2 regions of the Paraburkholderia sp. SUR17 genome follow, and region 1 is predicted to be linked to the other one. Evidence: predicted binding sites of a transcription regulator. Region 1 holds the regulator's gene; the other holds the start of a gene.

Region 1 (5,569 bases):
GAAGCGGTCCACCGGTTCCTGGGTGAACTCCACGCCGCGGGCTTTGAGTTGCGTGTAGCTGGCCCGGCAGTCGTCGACGGAAAGCACGAGCGGCGGCATGGCGCCCTTGGCCACCATGGCGAGCAAGGTTTGCGCGGTGGCGGCGTCGTGGATGGGCGGCCCAGGCAGAAACAGACCCAGCTGGAACGACGGCTGGTCAGGGTGCTGCACCGTGAGCCAGCGGTACGGGCCGTTGCTTACGTCCGTATGCACGCGAAAGCCGAGTTTGTCGACGTAGAACGCGAGCGCTTCGTCCTGGTTGTCGACGTAAAGGCCCACCACGTTGATGCCCTGATTCATGACGCCTCCTCCTCCTGGGTAGATGGCGCGAATGTAGCGCCGGCCGCGCGGCGGCGCTTCTCCAAAACTGCGATGGTGAGGTCGGGACGCTGCGCGGCCTTCAGCACGCAGGCGGGGATGCGCTCCAGTTCGCGCGTGCTGGCCGGCTCCGTGCGTGTCGCGGCGCGCAGGGTGCCGGGGCTTTGGCCCGTGACATCGCGAAACACGCGTCCGAACGTGCCGAGGCTCTCCCAGCCCGTGGCGAAGGCGATCTCGGTGACGCTCAGTTCGGTGTCGCGCAGCAGGGCGATGGCCTGCTCGATGCGACGCGTGAGCAGATAGCGGTGCGGCGGCACGCCGAAGGCACGCTTGAACGAGCGCGCGAAGTGGGCCTCGGAGACGCCGCTGACCTGCGCAAGACGCCCGACGGGCCAGGCCTCGTGCGAGGCGGCGTCCATGCGGTCTTTGGCGCGCAGCAGGCGGCGGAGCAGGGCGGGGTCTTCGAGGGCGCCGTCGGTTGCCGAAGCAGGACACAAAGCAGGCGAGGCGGCACGACGGTCTGATCGGGCGGGCATGCGTCTTCGGACAGTGAGTGGGCTGGCGGGATGCCGTAGTTTAGGCTGCATCGTGTGGCAGGAGTGAAGGTGGCAGGGGCCGCCGAAGCTGGCCGGGCCTCAGGCCCTATGCTGCGCGGCACCAGACAGCACCAGTTGTCCCCAGATCAGCCCCAGCCGAATGGCAGCAGTCTGGCGTTTTGCCCGGCCTTGTCCTGCCGGCAGCGCGATCCCGCCACACGTAGTACGCTTCGCGCCAGAGCCCTGCCCGCCTGTCATTCCCGAATTGGACCGCCATGCCCTCACATTTCTCCTGCACGATGTGCGGCCGCTGCTGCCGGGATCTGCGTCTTCCGTTGAGCCTTGCCGAAGCGGCGGGCTGGCTGCGCGACGGCGGAGAAACGCAGTTGCTCTGCGACGCGATTCCGTGGCCCGTCGAGCCGGCCGCCGACGATCGCCTCGCGGCCTACAAGTTCAGGCGTTCCTTCCCGGCGATGAGCGGCACGCTGCCGTTACGCGTAATCGTGACCGTCGTGGCCGCGTTCGACGGGCCGTGCCCGCATTTGCAAGCCGACCTGCGCTGCGGTGCGTACGATCGCCGGCCGCGCGTGTGTCGCATTTATCCGGCGGAGATCAATCCGTTCATCGAGCTTCAGCCGGCCGCCAAACTGTGTCCGCCCGAGGCATGGGATGAACGTCATCCCGTGCTCGAAGTGGCGGGGCGTTATGCGGACCCGTCGCTCGTGGCGACTATCGAGGCTTTCCGCGAGGCCGATATCCACGACGTCGGAGCCAAACGCAAACTCTGCGACGTGCTGGGCGTGCGCACGGCGGCGTTGGCGAACGAGGGCTTTGTGGTGATCGCGCCGGGGCGCGAGCCGATGGCGAATGCAATCGCTGCGGCAATGCGCGAGGACGAAGTCGTTGGCGAAGATGCGAACCCGGCATCGTGGATCTTGATTTCGAACCGTCGCAGCACACGTGACACGTTGGCTTCCGTCGATGCAGAGGCACGCGCACCGGACGCCTTGCCCGACCTGCACGAATACCTCGGGTTTCACGCGGCAAGCGGCGAGTGATTGGGCGGGGGTGATGGTGGCCGGCGATACGGCGCATCGCGCAAATCGCGGCCGACAAAATCAAACAGCCCAAAAAAAAGACGGCGCATTGCTGCGCCGTCAAAGCACACACCTCTTTCGAGGCACTTGCACCCACTCATTCGCCGGAACCATCCGGCTAACCTTACGTCCTCAACATTGGCCGCACTGTCATGCGCGGCCAACAGACATGCTGCGTACTGCCGCGTGCAACGCTCACACGCGGGCCAGTCCTTCCATATTCGTGATGCGGATCTGCTTGCCGTGCGTATCGACGAGCTTCTCGCGCTGGAACTTCGAGAACATCCGGCTGACCGTTTCGAGCTTCATGCCCAGGTAGCAGCCAATTTCTTCGCGCGTCATGCGCAGGTGGAATTCGGAGGCCGAGTAGCCACGCGACTTGAAGCGGCTCGACAGATTCAGCAGGAACGTGGCGAGGCGTTGCTCCGCGCTCATCGTGCCCAGCAGCATCATGAGGCCCGACTCGCGGACGATCTCGCCGCTCATCATCTGGTGCACGTGATGCTGCATCGACTTCACTTCGCGGCACACCACTTCGAGCAGGCCGAAGGGAATGATGCAGACCTGGCTGTCTTCCAGCGCGACGGCGTCGCAGCTGTGGCGGCCCGCGTAGACACCGTCGAGGCCCATCGCATCGCCGGCAATCTGGAAGCCCGTGACCTGCTCGCGGCCATCGCGATGAATCACCACGGTCTTGAACGAACCGACGCGCACCGCGTAGATGCTCTGGAACGCATCGTTGCCGCGATACAGCGCTTCGCCGCGGCGCACGTTGCGCGTGGTGCAGATGATCGAGTCGAGCCGTTCGAGCTCCGCCGTGGTCAGGCTGGGCGGCAGGCAGATGGCGCGCATCGAGCAGGTGGAGCAGCGCGTCACGGCGCGCTTGGCGGTGTCGGCACGCGTATCGGCCGGTGCGTCGACAGGGGCAATCGGGTACGTCTGATAGCCGGTGTGGGGCGAGCCAGACGAAACAGCTACGTCGCAGGCGGTACTCGAATACATGTCAATCTCCTAGGCGACAGCACGCGTGCGATGCGTGCGGGCAATTGCTTCAACGGCGCTGCGGGCTTCTTCGAATTCGGCTGTCTTGTCGAAGAAGTACTGCGCTCCCGCCGCGAGGCTTGCTTCGCGAAATGCCGGACCTGCGTGATTCGTCAACATCATCGTGACCACAGGCTGGTTCGCTGCGGTAACGGCTTCAATCAGTTGGAGGCCGTTGCCTTGCGCGAGCCGTAGATCGGCGATCACGAGATCCGGGCAGGATGTTGCAATTCCTTCGAGCGCGGCGGATACGTCTTCCGCTTCTCCCACCACGCACACTCCGTCGATCCTGCCGAGCGAGAGCGAGATTCTTCGTCTCACCGGTACCGAGTCTTCCGCGAGGAAGACTTTCAGCTTGGCGGACCGTTCTGATTTCATGGGTGCAAGTATGGTCTGCGATTCACGGAATTTAAATCGGCGACGGTTGAACTTTCAGTAGGGCGGAAGGAATGCGTGTAGGTCGATTCCTACAGCGGGCGGGGTGTTTGCCGGGCGGCCGGTGTGCCCTGTGAGGCCTTGAATGCGGCGATATGCCGCCGTTCGGCTGGCTCGCGCTTTACTGCGCTTCATGCGCGATTCATCAGCGCTTTGGTCGATCTTTTTAGTCGGTCTTTCTAGTCGGTCTTTTAATCAGCGCTTTTATGAGCGCCTTGAGGAGCGTTGCGCAGGCGAGCGTGAAACGAACCGGAACAGGTTGCCCGCGCAACGGCAGGAGAGTGGGCAGCAGAACGCAAAGCGACGACGCAGGGCATACCTTCGCGCCTTGCGGTTTTCGTCAGACTTCGTCGTTGTCGTCGAACAGCTTGTGCCGCATCGCATAGCGCACCAGCGCGGCTTCGTGCGGCATCTGCATCTTTTCGAGAATGCGCGTTTTATAGGTGCTCACGGTCTTCGCGCTCACGCATAGCTCCTGCGCGATTTCGGAGATGCTCTGGCCCGCCGCGATGCGGCGGAACACGTCGAACTCGCGGTCGGAGAGGCGCTGGTGCGGCAGCGTGTCCGCGGGCTCGTTGAGGCTCTGCGCGAAGCGCTCGGCCATGGCGAGGCTCACGTAGACACCGCCCGCGGCCACCTTCGTCACCGCGGAAACAAGCTCCGTGCTGGCACTTTCCTTCGTGAGATAGCCCGACGCACCCGCCTTGAACGCACGCACCGCGTATTGCTGCTCGGCATGCATGGTGAGCACGAGAATGCGCAGATTCGGTTTCTCGTCCTTGATCTGCCGGATCAGTTCGACGCCGTTGCGCCCCGGCATGGAAAGGTCGAGCACGAGCACCTGCGCTTCGGTGGAGCGTGTGAGCGCAATCGTCGTCGCGCCGTCCCACGCTTCGCCGGCCACCTCGAAGCCGCTGGCGTTCTGCAGGATATGGCGCAGCCCGTCGCGTACCAGCGTATGGTCGTCGGCGATCAGTACCTTGATCATGAAAGTGTCTCTTCCTGTTGCACGGCCTCGCGAGGGAAGGTGACGGTGAGGGCGAAGCCCTTGCCGTCGGCCGTGTCGATCGCAACCGAGCCGCCCAGCATATGGGCGCGCTCGCGAATGCCGATGATACCGAACGACTTGCCGGCGCGACCGTTCGTCCCATTCGCAAAGTGGGTACTGCCCGGGGCGTTGGCGCCGTCTGCGCCGGCAGGGTGGCTGCCGCGTCCGTTATCGCTCACGCGCAGCACGCAGAAGTTGCCCTCCACGCGCAGCATGAGTTCCACGCGCGTGGCCTCGGCATGCTTGGCGACATTGGTGAGGGCTTCCTGGACGATGCGAAAGAGCGTGGTCGCGCTCGTGCGCGAGAAATTCGTGTCGCCGGGGGCGATGCGCCGGTCCACCTCGATGCCGTAGCGGTGTGTGAAGTCGCCCGCGAGCCAGTCGATGGCGGGCAACAGGCCCAGGTCGTCGAGCATCACGGGACGCAGGTCGGCGGCAATGCGGCGCACGGAAGCCACGGTGGCGTCGATGAGCCGCCGCATGCTGCGAAGCTGCTCCAGCGTGTCGGTGCTTGCGCCGGAATCGGGCCCCACCATGTGTTCCAGCGCGGAGAGATCCATTTTCAGGGCGGTGAGCTGCTGGCCCAGATCGTCGTGCAACTCGCGCGCGATGCGGGTCTTTTCCTCTTCGCGCACGTTTTGGAGGTTGGCGGAGAGTTCGCGCAATTCCTCGCGCGACTGCTTGAGATCGTTTTCAGCGCGCACGCGCTCGGTCACGTCGCGCAGCATCACCGTATAGAGCTTGCCGGTGGCGTCGCGGATCTGCGAGATCGAGGCTTCGATGGGGAATTCCTCGCCGTTCGCGCGCAGGCCATACAGCACGCGCTGGCGGCCCATCTGACGGTCGGAGACGCCTGTCACGCCGAACTGCTCGACGTGCCGCGCATGGCCTTCGCGGAACCGCTCGGGCAGAAAGCGCGCCAGCGGGGCGCCGATGGCGTCCATCGCGGAACAACCGAACACGCGTTCCGCCGCGGGATTGAAGATCACTATGCGCTGCGATTCGTCGATAGTGATGATGGCCTCCATCGACGAGCGAATGATGCCCATCATGCG
Region 2 (5,569 bases), on a different replicon from region 1:
AGCGGGTTACGCAACGCGTTTGAGTAGCACGGCGCGGGCTGTGCGCGGCCCGCGCCACGCGCTCGCATTGCATTGCATCGCATTTAGGATTGCCATGAACACGATCATTGCCGGGATGCGCGAGGCGCTGCGCACCGTGGTAGACCCCGAGGTGGGCGTGAACGTTGTCGACCTCGGGCTCGTCTACGACATCGTTCCTGCGGACGGCCGAATCAGAGTCGACCTCACGATGACGTCGCCCGCCTGCCCGATGGGCGAAATGATGCTCGAAGAGGTCAAGGCCGCCGCCGAGGCCGCCGCGCCCGCCGGCGTACAGGTGGACGTGGAGTTGGTGTGGGAACCCGCATGGGACCCGTCCATGATGAGCGACGCGGCGCGTGACGCGCTGGGCTGGCTCGAGAGCTGACACCATGAACGTCACGCGTTTGCTCATTCGCTGCGCCAAGGTGCTTGCTGCCGTCGTGATCGCGCTGACGCTCGCGTGCGCGCTGCTGGCCGGCCTCGCGCGGCTCGGCGTAAGCGTGCCCGCGCACGCGGCGGCGAATGCGGCCTGGCACGGCGTGCTCATACTGCCCGTGTTCTTCGGTGGACTCGTGAGTCTCGAGCGTGCCGTCGCGCTGCAACGGCGCCTCTATTTCGTGGCGCCTGCTGCGGCGATTCTCGCGGGCGTCATGCTGGTCGCGGGCGCGTCGCCTGTGGTCGCTCAAGTGTTGCTCGTGATGGCTGCCACCGTCGCGCTCGCGGCGAATCTTCGCGTACTGCAACGCCAGCGCGCGTTTCATCTCTACGTGCTCGCGCTGGCGGGGCTGTGCGGATGGTTCGGCAATGTCGTCTGGTTCGCTACAGGCGACGTGCTGGACGCGGTGCCCGCATGGCTCGCGTTTCTCGTGCTCACCATCGCGGCCGAACGCCTCGAACTCACGCGCATGCTGCGTCTGCCGCGTTTCGCGCGGCTCAGCTTCTGCATGCCGGTGGCGGGACTACTCGCAAGCCTTCCGTGGTCACTGTGGCAACCCGCAAACGGCATGCGGCTCTTCGCTGCGAGCCTCGTGTTGCTTGCCGCGTGGCTCGCGCGATACGACATTGCGCGCTACACCGTACGTCAACGCGGGCTCACGCGGTTCATCGCGGTGTGTCTTTTGAGCGGCTACGGATGGCTCGCGGTGAGCGGTGTGCTCGGCTTCAGCGGCGCGCTGTTGCCGGGCCACCCGTGGCACGACGCAGCGCTGCACGCGCTCACACTCGGCTTCGTGTTTTCGATGGTGTTTGGCCACGCACCCATCATCTTGCCGGCGCTTACGCGACTGCCGGTGAAGTACCACCCCGTGTTCTATCTGCCCCTCGTCGCGCTTCACGGCGCACTCGCGCTGCGCGTAACGGGCGGGCTCACCGATGTATTCGCACTGCGTCAGGCAGGCGGCGCAGCGAGCGGCGCGGCCATTGCTGCCTTTGCGCTGACCTTGCTGGCGGCGGTGGTGTCGGCGCAGCGCACCCGCGGCCGAGGCGGCCCGGATGGTCCGCATCGCAAGCGCGGTCCGCACGACTCCCACGGTCCGCGCGACGGTGAACAACGCGCGTTCGCGCTGCGTCCCTCGCGCCGCGCGAACGCGTCCTGATCTTTCCCGATCCTAACTTTTTCCTTCTCAAAGGAGCTTTTCATGACCGACAGTTCGAGCCTCAACACATTCATCTTCGACGCACGCGGCATTGCGAAGCGTCTGCGGCATGGCGCCATATTCGGCGCCATCGAATCGCTCGCGGATGGCGAGCGCATGCGCTTCGTCAACGACCACGATCCGCTCCCGCTGCTGTACCAGATCGAGCAACGCTACGGCGGACAGGTGCGCATCGAGTACGTGGAGCGCCGGCCGCAACAGATCGTGATCGACTTCGTGGTCGCGCTGGATGCCGCACAGGCTGCAAACGATGCGGGCGAAGCGGCGGGTTGTGCCGGCGGAGCCGGAGGCGGCGGCTGCGGGTGCAGCAGCTGAGATTTGTGGCGCGGCTGAGCGCGGCGATCGTCGCGAATACATGCGAAGCGGCGAACGCTGCTGGCTCAGTCGCATCGCGGCACTAAAGCGCAGTTGAAGGCCGCTGCCAGGCGACGCAGATGAAGCGCAAAGCGGCTGACGGGCCTCGTTAAAGACCCATCAGCCGCTTACGTTTTTCGGATGGTGCCGATCAATCAGGCGACGTCGTGCTCCTGCACAACCGACGCATCTGCCGCAAGCTCGAGTGCCACGTCCTCCGCTGCGGCGAGTACACGTTCGGCGTCGGCGGGATCGAAGTCCATGTGGAAGCGCTTTCTCACGCCCTGCTGGTCAAGCTGGAGATGCTTCGCCGGCGTGATGCCATGACGGGCCAGCGCGCTCTTCACGCAAACGAGGGGGCAACCGTCGATTGCGAGAATGGGTCGTCCCGAATGGGCAACTTTCAGCAGCGCGGGAACATCCCCGCCTACGCCCGCGATACACGACATCTCGGCCTTGCCGCGGCGGTCCAGCTGCAGCGCCACATGGTTGGCCAGTTGCGCGGCGCTCGAACAGCCCGAGCACGAGTACACAAGCGGTAGCGCTTTTCTTTCGTTGCCCATCTGGTCACTTCTCCCTGTTACGTTGAGACGCTGCCTCCTGCTCCATATGATTTCTCACCGTTAGAACATTTAGCGTTGCGCGGCACGCGGGCCGCACTTGGGTGATTGTCTCGCTACAGGGTTGCAACGGCTTGATATCGATCAGTATGGTGGCGCGTTTCTCTGCGAGAGTTCGTTATGGCGACTTACCACGCAGACTGGCGCGACGGTGGCTTAAAAGATATAGTATTCGCATATCTTAAAGGTGTTCCATGAGACTGACGGACTTTACGGACTACAGCTTGCGCGTGCTGATCTACGTGGCGGTACGCGACGACGAGCTGGTGACGATCCAGGAAATTTCGGACACGCTCGGCATTGCGCGCGGCCATCTCGTCAAGATCGTTCACGCGCTGGGGCGCGCCGGCTACCTGAACACGATTCGGGGCCGCACTGGCGGACTGCGCCTTGGCCGGCCCGCGAATCGCGTCACGGTGGGCTCCGTGGTGCGCACCACGGAGCCCGATTTCCGCATGGTCGAATGCTTCGACACCGAGGGCAACAAGTGCGTGATTACCGCGGCATGCGGCCTGCGTGGCGTCCTCGGGCGTGCGTTGCGCGCCTATATGGAAGAGCTGGACAAGTACACGCTTGCCGACATCGCCGCGGAACGCAGCACGCTCGCGCGGCTGCTGGGAAGCGCGGCAACGGTTCAGCCACTTGTCAGGATGGCGAAGCAGTAGCCGCTTCTTCGCGAAGCAACGTAAGCCATGACAGTGGCAACGGCGCGAAACCGATCCGGGAGCAGCACGATGGAAGAGGCAACTGCATTGAGCGAGCGAATCATCGACGACATGGCCGACGCCATGATCTACGCGAACCGGTCGGGTGTGATAGCGCGCTGGAACCGCGCCGCCGAGGCGCTGTTCGGCTTTACCGCTGCCGAGGCGCTGGGCAGCCGGCTCGACCTGATCATTCCCGAGCATTTGCGCGCTGCCCACTGGCGCGGCTTCGACGCAGCCATGGCCAGCGGCACGACGCGTCTGCATGGCCGCGCCACGGTCACGCGTGCCGTGGACAAGTCGGGGCGCAAGCTTTACGTCGAAATGAGTTTTGCACTGGTGCACGACCGGCAAGGAGCGGTCTGCGGAACAGTGGCGGTCGCGCGCGACGTCACCGCGCGCGTGGAACAGGAACGGATGATGGCGCGTCACGGCGGTGCCGTGTAGTCGTCGCGTGGGCGGGTCCACCTGGGATGGAGCAGGATCGCACCCGCGAATCAGGAGAAGCAACATGATGAAAATCAGCGAGCCCTTTTCGGGTCACCCGCATCGGCCGGGAACAGCACTGCCTGTTCTGCGCCTCGGCTTTCGGCCGTTTTATCTGGGCGGTGCCGTGTTCGGCGCGGTCGCAATCGCACTGTGGCTGCTCGGGCTACACGGCACCGCGGTGGCGGGCCGTTCGTCGGCGATCAGCGGCGTGATCTGGCATGCGCACGAGATGATTTTCGGGTTCGTCGCGGCGATCGTCGTGGGCTTTCTGCTCACGGCCGTGCGCGCGTGGACGCAGCTCGATACGCCGCGCGGCGCGTCCCTTGCCGCGCTCTGGCTGCTGTGGGCAGCGGGGCGCGTGTTGGTGTGGTCGGGACCGGAACCCGTGGCCGCGGTGGTCGATTCCCTCTTTCTTCCGGTGGTGGCCGTGGTGCTGCTGCGCGTGCTCAAGGCGGCCGGCAATCGACGCAACATGTTCCTCGCCGTGGCGCTCGCGCTGCTCGGCACACTGAATGCGCTCTTTCACTGGTGGGCGTGGGACGGTCGCGCCGACCTCGCCTTGCGCGCCGCCTATGCGGCCACCGGGCTCGCCGTGATGTTCGTGGCCGTGATAGCGGGCCGCGTGGTGCCGATGTTCACGACAAACGCCATCCCCGGTTTCACGGTGCGCCGCTTCAAGCCCGTCGAAACGCTTGCTGCGCCCCTCGTGGTCGTGACGCTCGCTGCGGACGCAGCCGGTGCGCCGGCATGGCTCGTGGGCGTGTGCGCCGCGGCAGCGGCCGTGGTCCACGCCGTACGGATGTACGGCTGGCGCTCGTGGCGCGTGGGTGCGCGGCCCATTCTCTGGATCCTGCACGTTGCTTACTTCTGGCTGCCCATCGGCTTTGCGATGCTTGCGCTTGCCGCGTTCGACGTGCTACCCCATTCGCTCGCCATCCACGCGTTGACAGTGGGCGCGATGGGCTGCGCGATCATCGCCATGATTACGCGTACGGCGTTGGGCCACACGGGGCGCAGGCTCGTCGCAGGACCGTACGAGATCACGGCTTACTGGCTCATGATCGCCGCTGCCGTGGTGCGCGTATTCGGCCCGCTGCTTGTGCCCGCGATGACGGGCGCCTGGATCGATGGGGCCGCTGGATGCTGGTGTGCGGCGCTGGTGGTCTACCTGCTCAGGTACGCGGGTTATCTGACGTCGGCGCGCGCCGATGGTAAGGATGGCTGAGAAAGCGCCGGAAGCGCACGAGGTCGCGCGTTGTTGCGCCCCTTCAGCGCGCTTCTGCGAAGTCCAGAATCAGAACGTCTCCCAGGCCTGATTCGACTGCGTCGATGCCACTGTTGCCGCCACGGCAACGGGCACGGGTGCGGGTGCGGCTGCCGCACTGGCAGCAACAACCGGTCGCTTCTCGACGGGCCTGCTCGCCCGTGCGACTGCTGCTGACTTGTGCGCCGTGGTCTTCGGCGCGGAAGCCTGAACGCGCGGCTTGCTATATGCCGCGACCGCAGACGTGGAAGCCGCGCCCGAATTGGCGAGCTTGAAAACGGCAACCGTGCCGGTCAGATTGACCGACTGCTCTTCGAGCGAATGCGCGGCCGCTGCGGCCTCTTCCACGAGCGCCGCGTTCTGCTGGGTCACTTCGTCCATCTGCATGACCGCTTGATTGACCTGCTCGATGCCGCGGCTCTGTTCTTCAGAGGCCGCCGCGATTTCGCCGACGATATCGGA

Evidence for each region. Region 1 encodes FNR, which switches genes on or off when oxygen is low (the NO sensors DNR and NnrR bind a similar motif). Its sites were predicted from a motif close to TTGATNNNNATCAA; they were not measured.
Region 2: the regulator FNR is predicted to act here: its motif matches at 2,725-2,738, upstream of P2869_RS16925 (putative zinc-binding protein).

The regions. Positions count from the first base shown of each region.
Region 1 is NZ_CP120509.1:1,629,182-1,634,750, reverse strand. Features, by position in the region: gene P2869_RS24665 (VOC family protein) at 1-339, opposite strand, end outside; gene P2869_RS24660 (AraC family transcriptional regulator) at 336-893, opposite strand; gene P2869_RS24655 (YkgJ family cysteine cluster protein) at 1,169-1,951, shown strand; gene fnr (fumarate/nitrate reduction transcriptional regulator Fnr) at 2,186-2,992, opposite strand; gene P2869_RS24645 (response regulator transcription factor) at 3,002-3,409, opposite strand; gene P2869_RS24640 (response regulator transcription factor) at 3,807-4,454, opposite strand; gene P2869_RS24635 (PAS domain S-box protein) at 4,451-5,569, opposite strand, start outside.
Region 2 is NZ_CP120508.1:3,774,187-3,779,755, forward strand. Features, by position in the region: gene P2869_RS16905 (nitric-oxide reductase large subunit) at 1-23, shown strand, start outside; gene P2869_RS16910 (metal-sulfur cluster assembly factor) at 95-406, shown strand; gene P2869_RS16915 (hypothetical protein) at 411-1,616, shown strand; partial or broken gene P2869_RS16920 (DUF2249 domain-containing protein) at 1,659-1,898, shown strand; gene P2869_RS16925 (putative zinc-binding protein) at 2,186-2,593, opposite strand; gene P2869_RS16930 (Rrf2 family transcriptional regulator) at 2,845-3,315, shown strand; gene P2869_RS16935 (PAS domain S-box protein) at 3,385-3,801, shown strand; gene P2869_RS16940 (NnrS family protein) at 3,869-5,068, shown strand; gene P2869_RS16945 (methyl-accepting chemotaxis protein) at 5,138-5,569, opposite strand, start outside.